DNA from 3 places in the Heyndrickxia sp. NPDC080065 genome. Region 1 is predicted to be linked to each of the others. Evidence: riboswitches for the same ligand, from Rfam matches in the RefSeq annotation. Region 1 holds a riboswitch; each other region holds the start of a gene.

The links. A riboswitch is a leader RNA that binds a small molecule or an ion and turns the genes downstream of it on or off. The one in region 1 is predicted to bind S-adenosylmethionine.
Region 2: it holds a riboswitch for S-adenosylmethionine, as region 1 does, so the genes downstream of both, ACQKP0_RS02945 (methionine ABC transporter ATP-binding protein) here and ACQKP0_RS01765 (SDR family NAD(P)-dependent oxidoreductase) in region 1, are expected to answer to the same signal.
Region 3: it holds a riboswitch for S-adenosylmethionine, as region 1 does, so the genes downstream of both, metK (methionine adenosyltransferase) here and ACQKP0_RS01765 (SDR family NAD(P)-dependent oxidoreductase) in region 1, are expected to answer to the same signal.

Annotation. Positions count from the first base shown of each region.
Region 1 is NZ_JBNNWS010000001.1:387,684-392,286, forward strand. Features, by position in the region: T-box leader at 4-234, opposite strand; SAM riboswitch class I at 486-594, shown strand; gene ACQKP0_RS01765 (SDR family NAD(P)-dependent oxidoreductase) at 793-1,557, shown strand; gene ACQKP0_RS01770 (Na+/H+ antiporter NhaC family protein) at 1,583-2,926, shown strand; gene ACQKP0_RS01775 (S-ribosylhomocysteine lyase) at 2,997-3,464, shown strand; gene ACQKP0_RS01780 (methyl-accepting chemotaxis protein) at 3,546-4,603, opposite strand, start outside.
Region 2 is NZ_JBNNWS010000002.1:161,141-165,743, reverse strand. Features, by position in the region: gene ACQKP0_RS02960 (MFS transporter) at 1-308, shown strand, start outside; gene ACQKP0_RS02955 (hypothetical protein) at 366-833, opposite strand; gene ACQKP0_RS02950 (L,D-transpeptidase) at 962-1,294, shown strand; SAM riboswitch class I at 1,772-1,889, shown strand; gene ACQKP0_RS02945 (methionine ABC transporter ATP-binding protein) at 2,186-3,211, shown strand; gene ACQKP0_RS02940 (methionine ABC transporter permease) at 3,201-3,863, shown strand; gene ACQKP0_RS02935 (MetQ/NlpA family ABC transporter substrate-binding protein) at 3,910-4,603, shown strand, end outside.
Region 3 is NZ_JBNNWS010000014.1:18,771-23,373, forward strand. Features, by position in the region: gene pckA (phosphoenolpyruvate carboxykinase (ATP)) at 1-1,346, opposite strand, end outside; SAM riboswitch class I at 1,624-1,797, shown strand; gene metK (methionine adenosyltransferase) at 2,104-3,306, shown strand; gene asnB (asparagine synthase (glutamine-hydrolyzing)) at 3,672-4,603, shown strand, end outside.

The sequences.
Region 1 (4,603 bases):
TCCAGTAGGGACGAATATTTTCGCGGTACCACCCTAGTTGTGAACAAATATCGTTCACCTCTTGACCTTGTTAACGATCGAATGACCGTCTTTCCCTTCATAAAGACATCTCTTTATTACGAAAAAGAAGCTCCAGGATTGTAATTCATGCTTATCTTTGTACTGATTTTCACCACCATCAGCTCTCTATAACAGGGAGATAAAACATTACTTGTTTCCTTTCATAGCCGAATCTTATATTAACGAATATTTATTGTTTTGAATTATATATTGATAAGGTGTTTATTGTCAACTCCCAAAATAAATTTTTTTAGCATTATTTTATTGACATCTTAGTATTAACCCAGTCTAATTAATCAATTTTTCATCTGCTTACGATTGCATAGTGATAGTATTAATAAAATCCATACTAAAATAAAATTGACTTTTTTTAAACCTTTGTGTAATTTATATAAATAGGATGTAAATTTAATTTCATATTGTATCTCTTATAAAGAGTAGCTGAGGGACTGGCCCTATGAAGCTCGGCAACCTTTCATGTTCATCGTGATTTGGTGCTAAATCCTGCAAAACATTTGTTTTGAAAGATAAGAGAGGACTCGAACTTGTTTATCCAAGGCCTCTCTATTTTGAGTGGCCTTTTCTTTTTCTCCATCGTTAACAGAAAAGATAGTCCCATTTTTAACTTTCTTCTTCGCTTTGTACAAAATAGAGGGCAAAATCGAAATTATCCTACATTTTAATCCGATTATTCCAATATGAATAATACATTTCAAAGAAGGAGCAATCATTATGTATTGTATGGACTTAACTGGAAAAGTAGCCATTGTAACAGGAGGGGCACAAGGAATTGGAAAAGCAATTATCCATGCACTTTTAGACTGCGGAGCGAAAGTAGTGGCGGTTGATTTAAACGTAGACCCTGAACAATCGACTAAGCAATTGCTATACCACCAGGCAAATGTAACAAAAAGTGAACAGGTCAATGAAATGATACAAACAGCTATCGAAACCTTTGGAAGATTAGACATTTTAGTAAATAATGCCGGAATTTCTTCCATGGATTATGCTGTTGATATTAAAGAAAGCGATTGGGATCGTGTAATGGATGTAAATGCAAAAGGAGTTTACTTATGCAGCCAGGCTGTTGCACGTTACTTAAAAGAACAAGGTGAAGGTGGAAAAATTATTAATATTTCCTCACAGGCTGGAAAAAATGGCTATCGATTAATGGGAAGCTATGTTGCGTCTAAACATGCAGTATTAGGTTTTACAAAAGTAATGGCAATCGAATTAGCAAAAGACCAAATAAATGTAAATGCTGTTTGTCCAGGAATAGTTGAAACAGATATGAAAAAAAATGAAAGAATTATAGGAGGTGAGTTAAGAGGATTAAACGCGGAAGCCATTAAAGATGAGGATATTTCACAAGTGCCATTAGGAAGAACAGCGACTCCTCAAGATATCGCTCATGTCGTTGTTTTCCTAGCATCGAAATACTCTGATTATATGACAGGACAAGGGATTAATGTAACAGGTGGAATGACGATGCACTAATGATCAAAAAATGGAGGGAAGAGAAATGACTAATCAAAAAGAAAAAAAAGGAAGTGCGCTTGCTCTTTTACCCTTGCTTATCTTTGTACTGCTTTTTATCGGTACAGGGCTTCTTTCAAAAGACTTTTCAAAAATGCCACTAAGTGTTGCGGTTATCATTGCTGGTGCCATTGCTCTTTTAATGAATAGGAAAGAAACTTTATCGAAAAAGATTGAGATCTTTTGTAAAGGGGCTGGGCATTCGAATATTATCTTAATGTGTATAATTTTTATTCTGGCAGGAGCTTTTGCGGGTGTTGCGAAGGAAATGGGTGCTGTTGAATCGACAGTCAATCTTGGATTATCCTTACTTCCGGCAAATTTATTAATGGTTGGACTATTCGTCATCGCCTGCTTTATCTCCACCTCTATGGGAACTTCTATGGGAACAGTTGTTGCACTAGCTCCCATTGGAATAGGAATTGCAGGACAAACAGATATTCCTATGGCATTGGCAATGGCTACTGTTATTGGCGGCGCTATGTTTGGGGATAACTTGTCAATGATATCAGATACAACCATTGCAGCAGTAAGAACACAAAATACACAAATGAAGGACAAATTCAAAGTTAATTTCTTTATTGTTCTCCCTGGAGCCATTCTAACAGCTATTATTCTTGGAATCATTACACATGGAAATCATGCAAATATAGGTGGGGAACATCCTTATGAAATCATTAAAGTTCTTCCTTATATCGGTGTCCTAATTGCGGCACTCCTAGGTGTGAATGTATTAATTGTATTACTCGGAGGAACGATTTTTGCTGGCATAATTGGAATGATTTATGGCTCATATGATTTTCTCGGCTTTTTACAAACGATTGCCAAAGGTGTCATGAGTATGGAGGACCTTGCCATTGTAGCCATTATGATTGGCGGGGTGGTTGAATTGATTAAACATAATGGTGGAATAGATTTTCTATTAAACTTCGTAACTAGTAAGATCAAATCCAAAAAAGGTGCCGAATTTGGAATTGCCGGCTTAGTTAGTGTAACTGATATTGCAACAGCTAATAATACAATTTCAATTGTCATTACCGGCCCTTTAGCGAAAAATATCGCAGATGAATATGAAATTGATTTAAGAAAGTCGGCAAGTATACTCGATCTGTTCTCCAGCTGCTGGCAAGGAATCGTTCCATATGGCGGTCAACTGCTAGCTGCAGCAGGTCTAGCTTCCATTTCGCCTGTTAGCATTATCCCTTATTCATTCTATCCGATATTAATGGGAATTTGCGGGATAGTGGCTATACTAATTGGTTATCCAAAGCTTCAAAGCAAAGAAAAAATAGTAAATCGAAATACTTCTTTAAAAGAAAAATCTTTATGATATGTTAATAGAAGAAGAATTTTTTTAAATCCGTATAATTCAAAAAACATTATTTAGGAGTGAAAATCAAATGGTACAAAAAATGAATGTAGAAAGCTTTAATCTCGATCATACGAAAGTAAAAGCACCATATGTCCGTTTAGCTGGTGTTACTCACGGTCAACAAGGAGATGTTATTCATAAGTATGATATTCGATTAAAACAACCGAATAAAGAGCATATGGAAATGCCTGCACTTCATTCCCTTGAGCACTTACTTGCAGAAAATGTTCGGAATCATCTTGATCATGTTGTCGATTTAAGTCCAATGGGCTGTCAAACTGGCTTCTATTTAGCAGTCATTAACCATGATGATTATGATGGAATTCTAGATGCATTAGAAAAAACATTACAGGATGTGTTAAATGCGAAGGAAGTTCCTGCTTGCAATGAGGTGCAATGTGGGTGGGCAGCTAGTCACAGCCTTGAAGGAGCACAAGAGCTCGCTCGTGAATTACTTGCTAAAAAAGATGAATGGAAAGAAATCTTTGTAGATTAAAAGGGACGGTCGAACCGTCCCTTTCCATTTTTTATTGATTAAACAACTGGGAAAATGACTCTGCTAGCTTTTGCCCTATCCCTAGTATTTAAAATTCTGTACGACACTGTTTAAGTTTGTTACTTGTTCTTCTAACATTTTTGCACTGCTTGCCACTTCGTCCATTGCACTACTTGATTGTTCAATCGTAGCAGTTACTTGTTCAACTCCTGCGGCTGTTTCTTCTGATACCGCAGCAATCGTGTCTATCGACTCATTAATGGTTTTCGAACCATCCAAAATATTAAACATTGAGCTGACCATGTTTTCTACTTTATGATTCACTGAATCAATTGTATTTTTTATTTTTGCAAAAACCTCTCCAGTTGTATCCATTTGATCGGTTCCATATACTACCTTTTGGTAGCTGTCTTCAAGAGTACTTACTACTTGATTCGATTCATTTTGGATATCTTGCACAATAGAAGTAATATTTGTAATAGATGCACTGACTTGATCTGCTAATTTTCTAACCTCTTCAGCAACAACAGCGAATCCTCTTCCTGCTTCTCCTGCTCTTGCAGCTTCGATTGCTGCATTTAAAGATAATAGATTCGTTTGATCAGATATTTCTTTGATCACTTTTACTAATTCTGTAATTTTATTCGTTTTATTGTCTAATCCTTTTACCATTTCTAATGAAAGTTTGATTTGTTGATCAATCACCTTCATTTGCTCAGTGGAGCGCATCATATTTTCATTACCTTCATCGGTAATTTTTAACATTTGAGAGGATTCTTCTTTTACATTTTCTCCTTCAACAGCTACATTCATAATCGTTTGAGAAAAATCGCTCATTTGTTCCAGTAAAGTAGTAGAAGAATTAGCTTGTTGTTCAACTCCGTTAGATATTTCCTGCATGGTAGTTGCAATTTGCTTTGCACCTATTCCTACTTCATCAGTATTTTGCGTCAATGCTTCACTTTGATTTGAAATAGTTTCTGAAACATGGGCAATCTTTTTCACCATTTGCTGTAAATTATCTTTCGTTTGATTCAACGTGTTATTTAATTGCCCAATTTCATCTTTACGGTTATTACGAACTATTTCTATCGATAGATTTCCATCCTTGACTTCATTTAAGTCATAAGTCATCTTTG
Region 2 (4,603 bases), on a different contig from region 1:
TCGCAGTTGCATTATTCATTGAAACGATTGCAGGTATTTCCATGCCGTTTTGGAATGTATACAGTACAACCTTGTATCAACGATTGGTTCCGGAAACAATTTTAGGACAGGTTCTATCCGTACGTTTTCTGCTAACAAAAGCCGCGACGCCTTTAGGGATTTTGTATGGAACCTTTTGTGCATCTACTTTCAGCTTGCCATTCTTGTTCATGTCTGTTGGAGTGATTATTTGTATTGTCTCTGGGATAGGTTTGTTCTACATGGTGATGATCTCTCAAAAGATCGTCGATGAAAAAATTACTCTATAATATCTGGTGGTAAAATAACCATACATTCAAAAATAAAAGCACCATAATCGGTGCTTTTTATACATGAAATATACTATCAAGAACGGTTTCAGGGCTCTCATATTGACGGCCAAAATCACTTCCTGTGTAATAAAAAACAGGATTTTCAAGGTAAGTAGTTAAAGATTTTTCTTTGTCTATTTCCCATTTAAGCTGTTCTAATGCATTTTCAAAAGTATAGGCAGCTAATTGGTTAGGGCGTTTATGTTTAACAGAAATTGAAGCAATTTGCTCTCTCTCTTTCATGATAAAAATATCATCTCCATCATTTGAAAAAGCTTCAAACTCTAGTGAACTATAAGCAGCCTTTACAGAATGATCCTTTTTCTTAACAACAAAGCCTCTTTCTCTAAAATAATCTTCAAAAGTTTGAAGGAACTCTTGAACTTTTTTCTTAATCGTAGGCTCGATGTTATTTTGATATAATTTTACGTTTGTTTCTTTCAACCTAGATAATTCCAATTTTAACGTCTCTATTTGGTCCATTATCATTCTCCTCGTATAAGGTTACTATCTATTTTATCAAAGTCAGGCATTGCATTTCTATATTGAACCTAAATGATCAGTGATCAATCACCTTCTGTTTTCATAAAATATTGCAGGAGGTGCCTGTTATGCCTTATGAGATTCGTGTTTCAACATCTAAACGTCAATTAACACTTTTGAAGGATGGGAAAATTGTTAGAAGTTATCCGATAGGGGTTGGGAAAATGTTAACACCTACACCTAAAGGGTCATATAGAATAATTAACAAACAGCCTAATCCCGGCGGTCCTTTTGGTGTCATGTGGATGGGACTTTCAAGGCCGCATTATGGGATACACGGAACAAATAATCCTGCCTCAATCGGCAAAATTGTTTCACATGGTTGTATCCGAATGTACAACCAAGATGTACTTGCTCTTTCCAAAATAGTACCAATTGGGACGATAGTGAAAATTAGGTAGTTTAAGATATCGGGGTAGAAATTAATTATTTTAAAATAACGTATATGTTGATGATTATGTTGATAAAATCATCTGTAGCTATGGGTGAAGAATTATCTATACGTAGTAAACCGTATATCCTACAGGTCTTTCAAAAAATACAAGATTGTTAAAAATAAAGGCTGTTTTCGTAAAGGTTGTTGCTTTTTTAGTGATATTTTATTAACAATCTGAGTTGATTGTAGCGGAGGACACTTGACTCCTGCGGGAAAAAGAGGGAAGTGGGAGACCCCGCAGGCGGTAACGCCGAGGAGGCTCCCATCCCTCCCCGCGGAAAGCAAGTGTCTGGAGCGGAAATCAACGGACTAAGTTTATAGTCTAAAAACAACAATTTATACGAAAAGAGCCAAAATAAAAAATAAAAAAATGTATTGACTTATTTTTAATTTCGAAATAATATTGAACATATTAAATCGAAAAACTAAATAAATTGACTATTACTTATCCAGAGAGGTGGAGGGACTGGCCCTTTGAAGCCTCGGCAACGGGTTTGCATTTTGCAAATACCGTGCTAATTCCTGCGAATCGGTACAGTATCTGATTCGAAAGATAAGAAGTAGAATGGTTATTACGAACCCTTCTTCTTATCTGTGTGCGGATAAGAAGAAGGGTTTTTTGTGTTTTAAGCTCTTTTCTAATACTTTGTTGCTATTTGTAGCGAAGTAAAAATCGGCAGAGATTTTACGCAGTAAATATCTAGTAGGATTTTTACGGTTGTTTTTGCACTTATACAAAAAGTATGGGATGAAGAAAAGAGCACGAAGTCAATTTGATTAAGAATTGGAGCTATTTACGAAAAGCAACAATCTTTACGAAAACAGTTGTGTTTTAGAAAGAGGAGGGCCAAGCAGCATGATTAAATTTGAAGGTGTTAGCAAAGTTTTTCAATCAAAAGGGAGAGATGTAGCTGCTGTGCAGGATGTTTCCCTGTCGATTGAAAAGGGTGAAATCTTTGGAGTCATCGGCTTTAGTGGTGCCGGAAAGAGTACTTTGCTTAGACTCGTGAATCTACTAGAAAGGCCGACATCGGGAAAAGTGATTGTAAATGATCAAGTAAATCTTTCTTTATCAGAGAAGGATCTTCGAAAAATGAGGCAAAGAATCGGGATGATTTTCCAAACCTTTAATCTATTCAATTCTCGAACAGTGTTTGGAAATGTTGCTTATCCGTTAAAGCTAGCAAAGGTTCCAAAGCAGGAAATAAAACGCAGGGTGACAGAGCTTCTTCAATTTGTCGGGCTAGCTGACAAAGCAAATTATTATCCAGAGCAGCTATCCGGTGGACAAAAACAAAGGGTCGGCATCGCAAGAGCGCTTGCTACTTCTCCGGATATTCTAATCTGTGACGAAGCAACATCTGCTTTAGATCCTGAAACAACCGGTGATATTTTAAATCTATTAAAAAAGGTTAATGAAGAATACAATGTTACCATTCTATTAATTACTCATGAGATGCAGGTTATTCGAAATATTTGTGACCGTGTCGCTGTTATGGAGAATGGCAGAGTGATTGAAGAAGGAACTGTATTTGATATTTTTACAAAGCCAAAAACACAAACGACACAGAATTTTATTAGCTCCGTTTTAAATGACAAAATTTCGCCTAATGTATTTGAAAAGCTGCGATCGAATCAATCTAGTCGTCTATATCGTTTGATTTTTACAGGAGAAGAAACGAGTAAACCTCTGCTTTCTACTATTGCTAAAAGCTATGAGGTAGATGTCAATATTTTGTACGGCAATATAAGTGATATTCAGGAAGTATTAATTGGCAATTTAATTGTCGAATTACAGGGGGCAGATGATGAGGTAAACAAAGCTGTTGGGTATTTACAGAAATATGTTGAAGTAAAGGAGGTTTTCGATCATGCAGGTTGATTGGAATACATTTTGGCCAAGAGTTGTTCAGGCATCAGGACAAACAGTGACAATGGTGATTTTTACCCTTATTTTTGCCACAATCCTTGGTTCGGTGATCGGTTTACTCTTATTTGTCACTCGTAAAGGAAATATATTGGAGAATAAACCAGTTTTCACGATATTAAATATTTTAATTAATATTATTCGTCCGATTCCTTTTATTATTTTTCTAGTAGCTATCAGTCCGATTACCCGTGCAGTGATGGGTTCGACGATTGGGACAGGAGCTGCAATCTTTCCAATGACCATTGCTGCTTCATTCGGAATTGCTAGGGTAGTAGAAAATAATCTCGTATCAATTGATCCTGGGATTATTGAAGCGGCTAAGGCAATGGGAGCAAGTAAGCTTCAAATCATCTTTGGCGTCTTAATTCGTGAAGCTATGGGTCCATTAATTTTAGGTATTACCTTTATAACAGTTGGTTTAATTGACTTTTCAGCAATGGCAGGAACAGTAGGCGGAGGGGGTCTTGGTGATCTAGCAATGACTTACGGATACCAGCGCTTTGATACATCTGTCATGGTGGTTACGGTTGTATTATTAATTATTCTTGTACAAATTGCACAGTTTGTTGGGAACTATTTTGCGAGAATTTTCCTTCGTAGATAATCTATGAAGATTAGTATAAAACATCATAGGAAAAGAGGAAACGAGAATGAAAAAGTCATTTTTATTTAGTATTATTGTGGTTTTATTGATTTCTATTCTTGCAGCTTGTGGCAAAGAAACCGGTGGAAAAGATAGCAAAGTTGTGACTATCGGGGTAACAGGATCTGACGGACAAATGTGGGATATTATTAAAGAAAAGGCGAAAAAAGAAGGAATTACGATTAAATTAAAGGAGTTTTCAGATTATACTATTCCAAACCAAGCTTTAGCTGACGGAGATATTGACTTAAATGCATTTCAACACATTGCGTTCTTAAATCAATTTAAGAAAGAACATAAATTGGATATTACGCCGATTGGAACAACGCAAATTGCACCAATGGGGATCTTTTCTGATAAATATAAATCGCCTGAAGAAATACCAAATGGCGGGGAAATCGCTATCCCAAATGATCCATCTAACCAGGCACGTGCATTACTATTACTACAATCGTCAGGTTTAATCAAATTGAAAGATGATTTCGGTCTATTTGGTGATCCAAGTGGAATCGTAGATAATCCTAAGAAATTAAAAATTACACCAGTTGTCGCACAGCAGACCCCACGTGTATTAAAAGATGTTGCAGCTTCGGTTATCAATAATGGGGTAGCTGGTCAAGCTGGTTTCAATATTACAAAGGATTCTATTTACTTAGAAGATCCAAATAGCGATTCGGTTAAACCTTATATTAATATCATTG
Region 3 (4,603 bases), on a different contig from region 1:
TGAACCATTGCTCTTGTATAGCTTAATTTCATACGATTTCCTACACCGTATTCTCCGCCAGTCCAGCCAGTATTAACTAGGAACACTTGGACACCGTGCTCATCAATCTTTTTCCCAAGCATTTCTGCATATACAGTTGCTGGTAATGGTAAGAATGGTGAACCAAAGCATGTTGAGAAAGTGGCTTCCGGTGAAGTTATTCCACGTTCTGTACCAGCTAATTTTGAAGTATAACCACTTAGAAAATGATACATCGCCTGTTCCTTTGTTAGCTTGCTAATTGGAGGTAAAACGCCAAAAGCATCTGCTGTTAAAAAGATGATGGTTTGTGGATGGCCAGCTATACTTGGCTCAATAATATTATCAATTGCTTGTATTGGGTATGCTGCTCGAGTATTTTCAGTCAATGTCGAATCATTATATAATGGTTGCCTTGTTTGATTATCTACAACTACATTTTCTAAAACGGAACCAAAACGAATCGCATCATAAATTTGTGGTTCCTTTTCACGTGAAAGACCGATGCATTTTGCGTAACAGCCGCCTTCAATATTAAATACTCCATTTGAAGACCATCCATGCTCATCATCACCAATTAATTTGCGGTTTGGATCTGCTGATAATGTAGTTTTTCCAGTTCCAGACAATCCAAAGAATAGGGCTACATCACCCTCAGCACCTACATTTGCTGAACAATGCATAGGTAAAATGTCTTTTTTAGGGAGAAGATAATTCATAATGGAGAAAATCCCCTTTTTCATTTCTCCTGCATATTCTGTACCACCAATTAAGATGATTTTGCGTTCAAAGGAAACGACTATAAATGTTTCTGAATTTGTCCCATCAGTAGCTGGATCCGCTTTCACATTTGGTGCTGAAAGAATCGTGAATTCTGTTTGATGTGTCTCTAATTCTTCTTCAGTTGGACGAATGAATAATTGATGTGCAAACAAATTGTGCCATGCATATTCATTAATTACCTGGATCGGTAATCGATTTTTTTTATCTGCACCAGCAAATCCTTTAAAAACAAAAACTTCATTTTGTTCTTTGAGATAATTAACAACTTTTGTATATAATTTTTCGAATGAATCCTCAGAAATTGGTTGATTAACAGAGCCCCAATCGATATAGTCTTTTGTAGAAGCTTCTTCAACAATGTATTTATCTTTAGGAGAACGGCCAGTATATTTGCCAGTTTCAGCACAGATCGCACCTGTTGATGTCAAAATTCCCTCTCCTCTTTGTAATACCTTTTCCACAAGTTGAGGTACTGCTAATTGAGCAAGAATATTATTTCCTTCTAAAACATTAGCTAATGTATTAGAATAAGCTACTGATTTCATTTATACTAACCTTCCTTTTTAGAAAAAATTTAATATCATTTATATGTTAATTAGTATAACACAATTACTTAAATAGTCTATACTATTCATGCATATTTTTTAAATAACTTAAATTTGACATATTTAAGGGTAAATTCGTTGCATTTTGCGAAAACAATCTTGAATAAAGGTTATTAAGTTTAGATATATATAAAGGAAATAAATGACGAATATTAATGATAACAAAAAGTATTGACATGGTAAAACAAATTGCGTAATATTTTACCTTGAACGGATACTCTTATCCCGAGTAGGTGGAGGGACAGGCCCTATGAAACCCAGCAACCGGCATTCTAGAATTTAGAGGTTTGAAGTTAGAAATAAAAAACTGGTTTTGCCAGTTTAAAAAAATCTAACCTCTAGAATGAAACGGTGCTAACCAGAGGCAAGGTTAATCCTTGAACGATAAGAGTGAAAGGCACGGGTAATCGAACTAAACCTTTCCTCTCATAATAGTATGATGGGGAAGGGTTTATTTTATGTTAGATTATCCGCTTTCGTAACCTATGAATGTGATTTTTATTCGTTTTGTAGTATATAAAACTGCAGGGGCAAACTGTTTAATAAATAAATTGTCTAAAAGGCATTTTAAAAACTTAAACAGCCAAATAAAAATCTTGAAAAGGATAAAATCCTTGGTTTATTTCATAATAATGGGAATGAGTACCGTGAGGCGTAAAAATAGATAGTAGAGATTCTTAATATGGGAGGAAAAGAGATGACAAAAAAACGTCGTTTATTTACATCTGAATCAGTAACAGAAGGACATCCCGATAAAATCTGTGACCAAATTTCAGATGCAATTTTGGATGCGATCTTAGAAAAAGATCCAAATGCCCGGGTTGCATGTGAAACATCTGTTACTACAGGGCTTGTTTTAGTAGCTGGTGAAATTACAACCAACACTTATGTAGATATTCCAAAAATTGTTCGAGGAACGATAAAAAATATTGGTTATACACGTGCAAAATACGGGTTTGATGCAGAAACATGTGCAGTTTTAACATCAATTGACGAACAATCTGCAGACATTGCTATGGGTGTTGATAAAGCATTAGAGGCGCGCGAAGGACAAATGTCTGAAGAAGAAATCGAGGCAATTGGTGCAGGTGACCAAGGTTTAATGTTTGGATTTGCATGTAATGAAACGAAAGAACTTATGCCGTTACCAATCTCATTAGCACATAAATTAGCGCGTCGAATTGCAGAAGTACGTAAAGAGGACATATTACCATATTTACGTCCAGATGCAAAAACACAAGTAACGGTTGAGTATGACGAGAATGATCGTCCGGTACGTATCGATACGATTGTTGTTTCAACACAGCATCATCCTGAAATTAGCTTAGAACAAATCCAACGTAATGTGAAAGAATATGTGATAGGTCCAGTTGTTCCAAGTGAATTAATCGATGAAAATACAAAGTATTTTATTAATCCAACAGGTCGTTTTGTTATTGGAGGACCACAAGGAGATGCTGGTTTAACAGGACGCAAAATTATTGTAGATACTTACGGAGGATATGCACGCCATGGCGGAGGGGCATTCTCTGGTAAAGATCCTACAAAAGTGGATCGTTCTGCTGCATATGCGGCTCGATATGTTGCGAAAAATATAGTGGCTGCTGGCTTGGCAGAGAAATGTGAAGTCCAATTGGCTTACGCTATTGGAGTGGCGCAGCCAGTTTCTATTTCCATTGATACATTCGGAACTGGAAAAGTAACTGAGGATGTATTAATCGATGCGGTTCGTAATCACTTTGATCTTCGTCCGGCTGGGATAATCAAAATGTTAGATTTACGTCGCCCAATTTATAAACAAACAGCTGCTTATGGTCACTTTGGTCGCCATGATCTTGATCTTCCTTGGGAAAGAACTGATAAAGCAGACGCTTTACGTAAGCAAGCATTGAATATTTAATCTTAAAGAAAATGGAGTTACAATTATATCGTAACTCCATTTCCTTTTGTAATGGCTCTTTTCTTAAACTTTGTTGCTTTTGAATCGAAAAATCTTTATAACAGTATTAAGCCATTTAAGCATACGCACTTTTCTAAGAAAAGATGCCCCGAAAACAAACTATATTAGTTTTTATACAATATGCGAAATAGCGACAAGGAAAAATCGGCAGTAGGATTTTTCCATTCTTTACGAAAACAGACTTTGTAATAAAAAAATAAAATGATTGTCTACTGCAAAAGTAGCGAAAAAATGTTAGTATTATGAAGTGTAATTTTTTTAAAAAAGTAGTATGTTAATTAGAAATGGAGTAGGTGACATACATAATGTGTGGTTTTATCGGTTGTATACATGACAATGAGATTGAATTAAGAGATACAGATAGACAGCTTTTTAAAAACATGAACAATATCATTACACATCGTGGTCCAGATGATGATGGATTTTTTGAAGATGAACATATACAGTTTGGTTTTCGCCGACTAAGTATCATTGATATAGAAAGCGGTCATCAGCCGTTAACATATGAAAATGAACGTTACTGGATTATCTTTAATGGTGAGATTTATAACTATCTTGAGCTTAGAAATGAATTACTTGAAGCTGGGTTAACATTTGAAACATCATCTGATACAGAAGTTATTCTGGCACTTTATAGTTATTATAAAGAAAAGGCAGTAGAAAAACTTCGTGGTATGTTTGCTTTTACCATTTGGGATAAACAAGAGCAAATATTGATTGGTGCCCGTGATCCATTCGGCATTAAGCCATTTTTCTATAAAGAAGAAGAGAATCGTACATTTTTTGCTTCAGAAAAGAAAAGTATTCTTCTCGCAATGGAGAATGAAGAACTAAATTATGAAGCTGCCCAACATTATATGACATATCAATTTGTTCCAGAACCAGAAACAATGACTAAATGCATCAAAAAATTAGAACCAGGTCATTATTTTATCAAAAAATTGGGCGAACCAATGAAAATGGAACGTTATTGGAAAGCTTCATTCCAGCCTGTTCAAAAATCAGAAAATGAATTTATCAAAGAAATCAAAGATGTATTATTTGATTCGGTAAATGTTCATATGCGAAGTGATGTTCCTGTTGGATCATTCTTGTCAGGCGGTATTGATTCTTCAATTATTGCATCCATTGCAAAGCAATTTCATCCAAATATTAAAACCTTCTCAGTAGGATTTGAACGTAATGGCTTCAGTGAAATTGATGTAGCAAAGGAAACAGCTGAAAAGCTTGGAGTTGA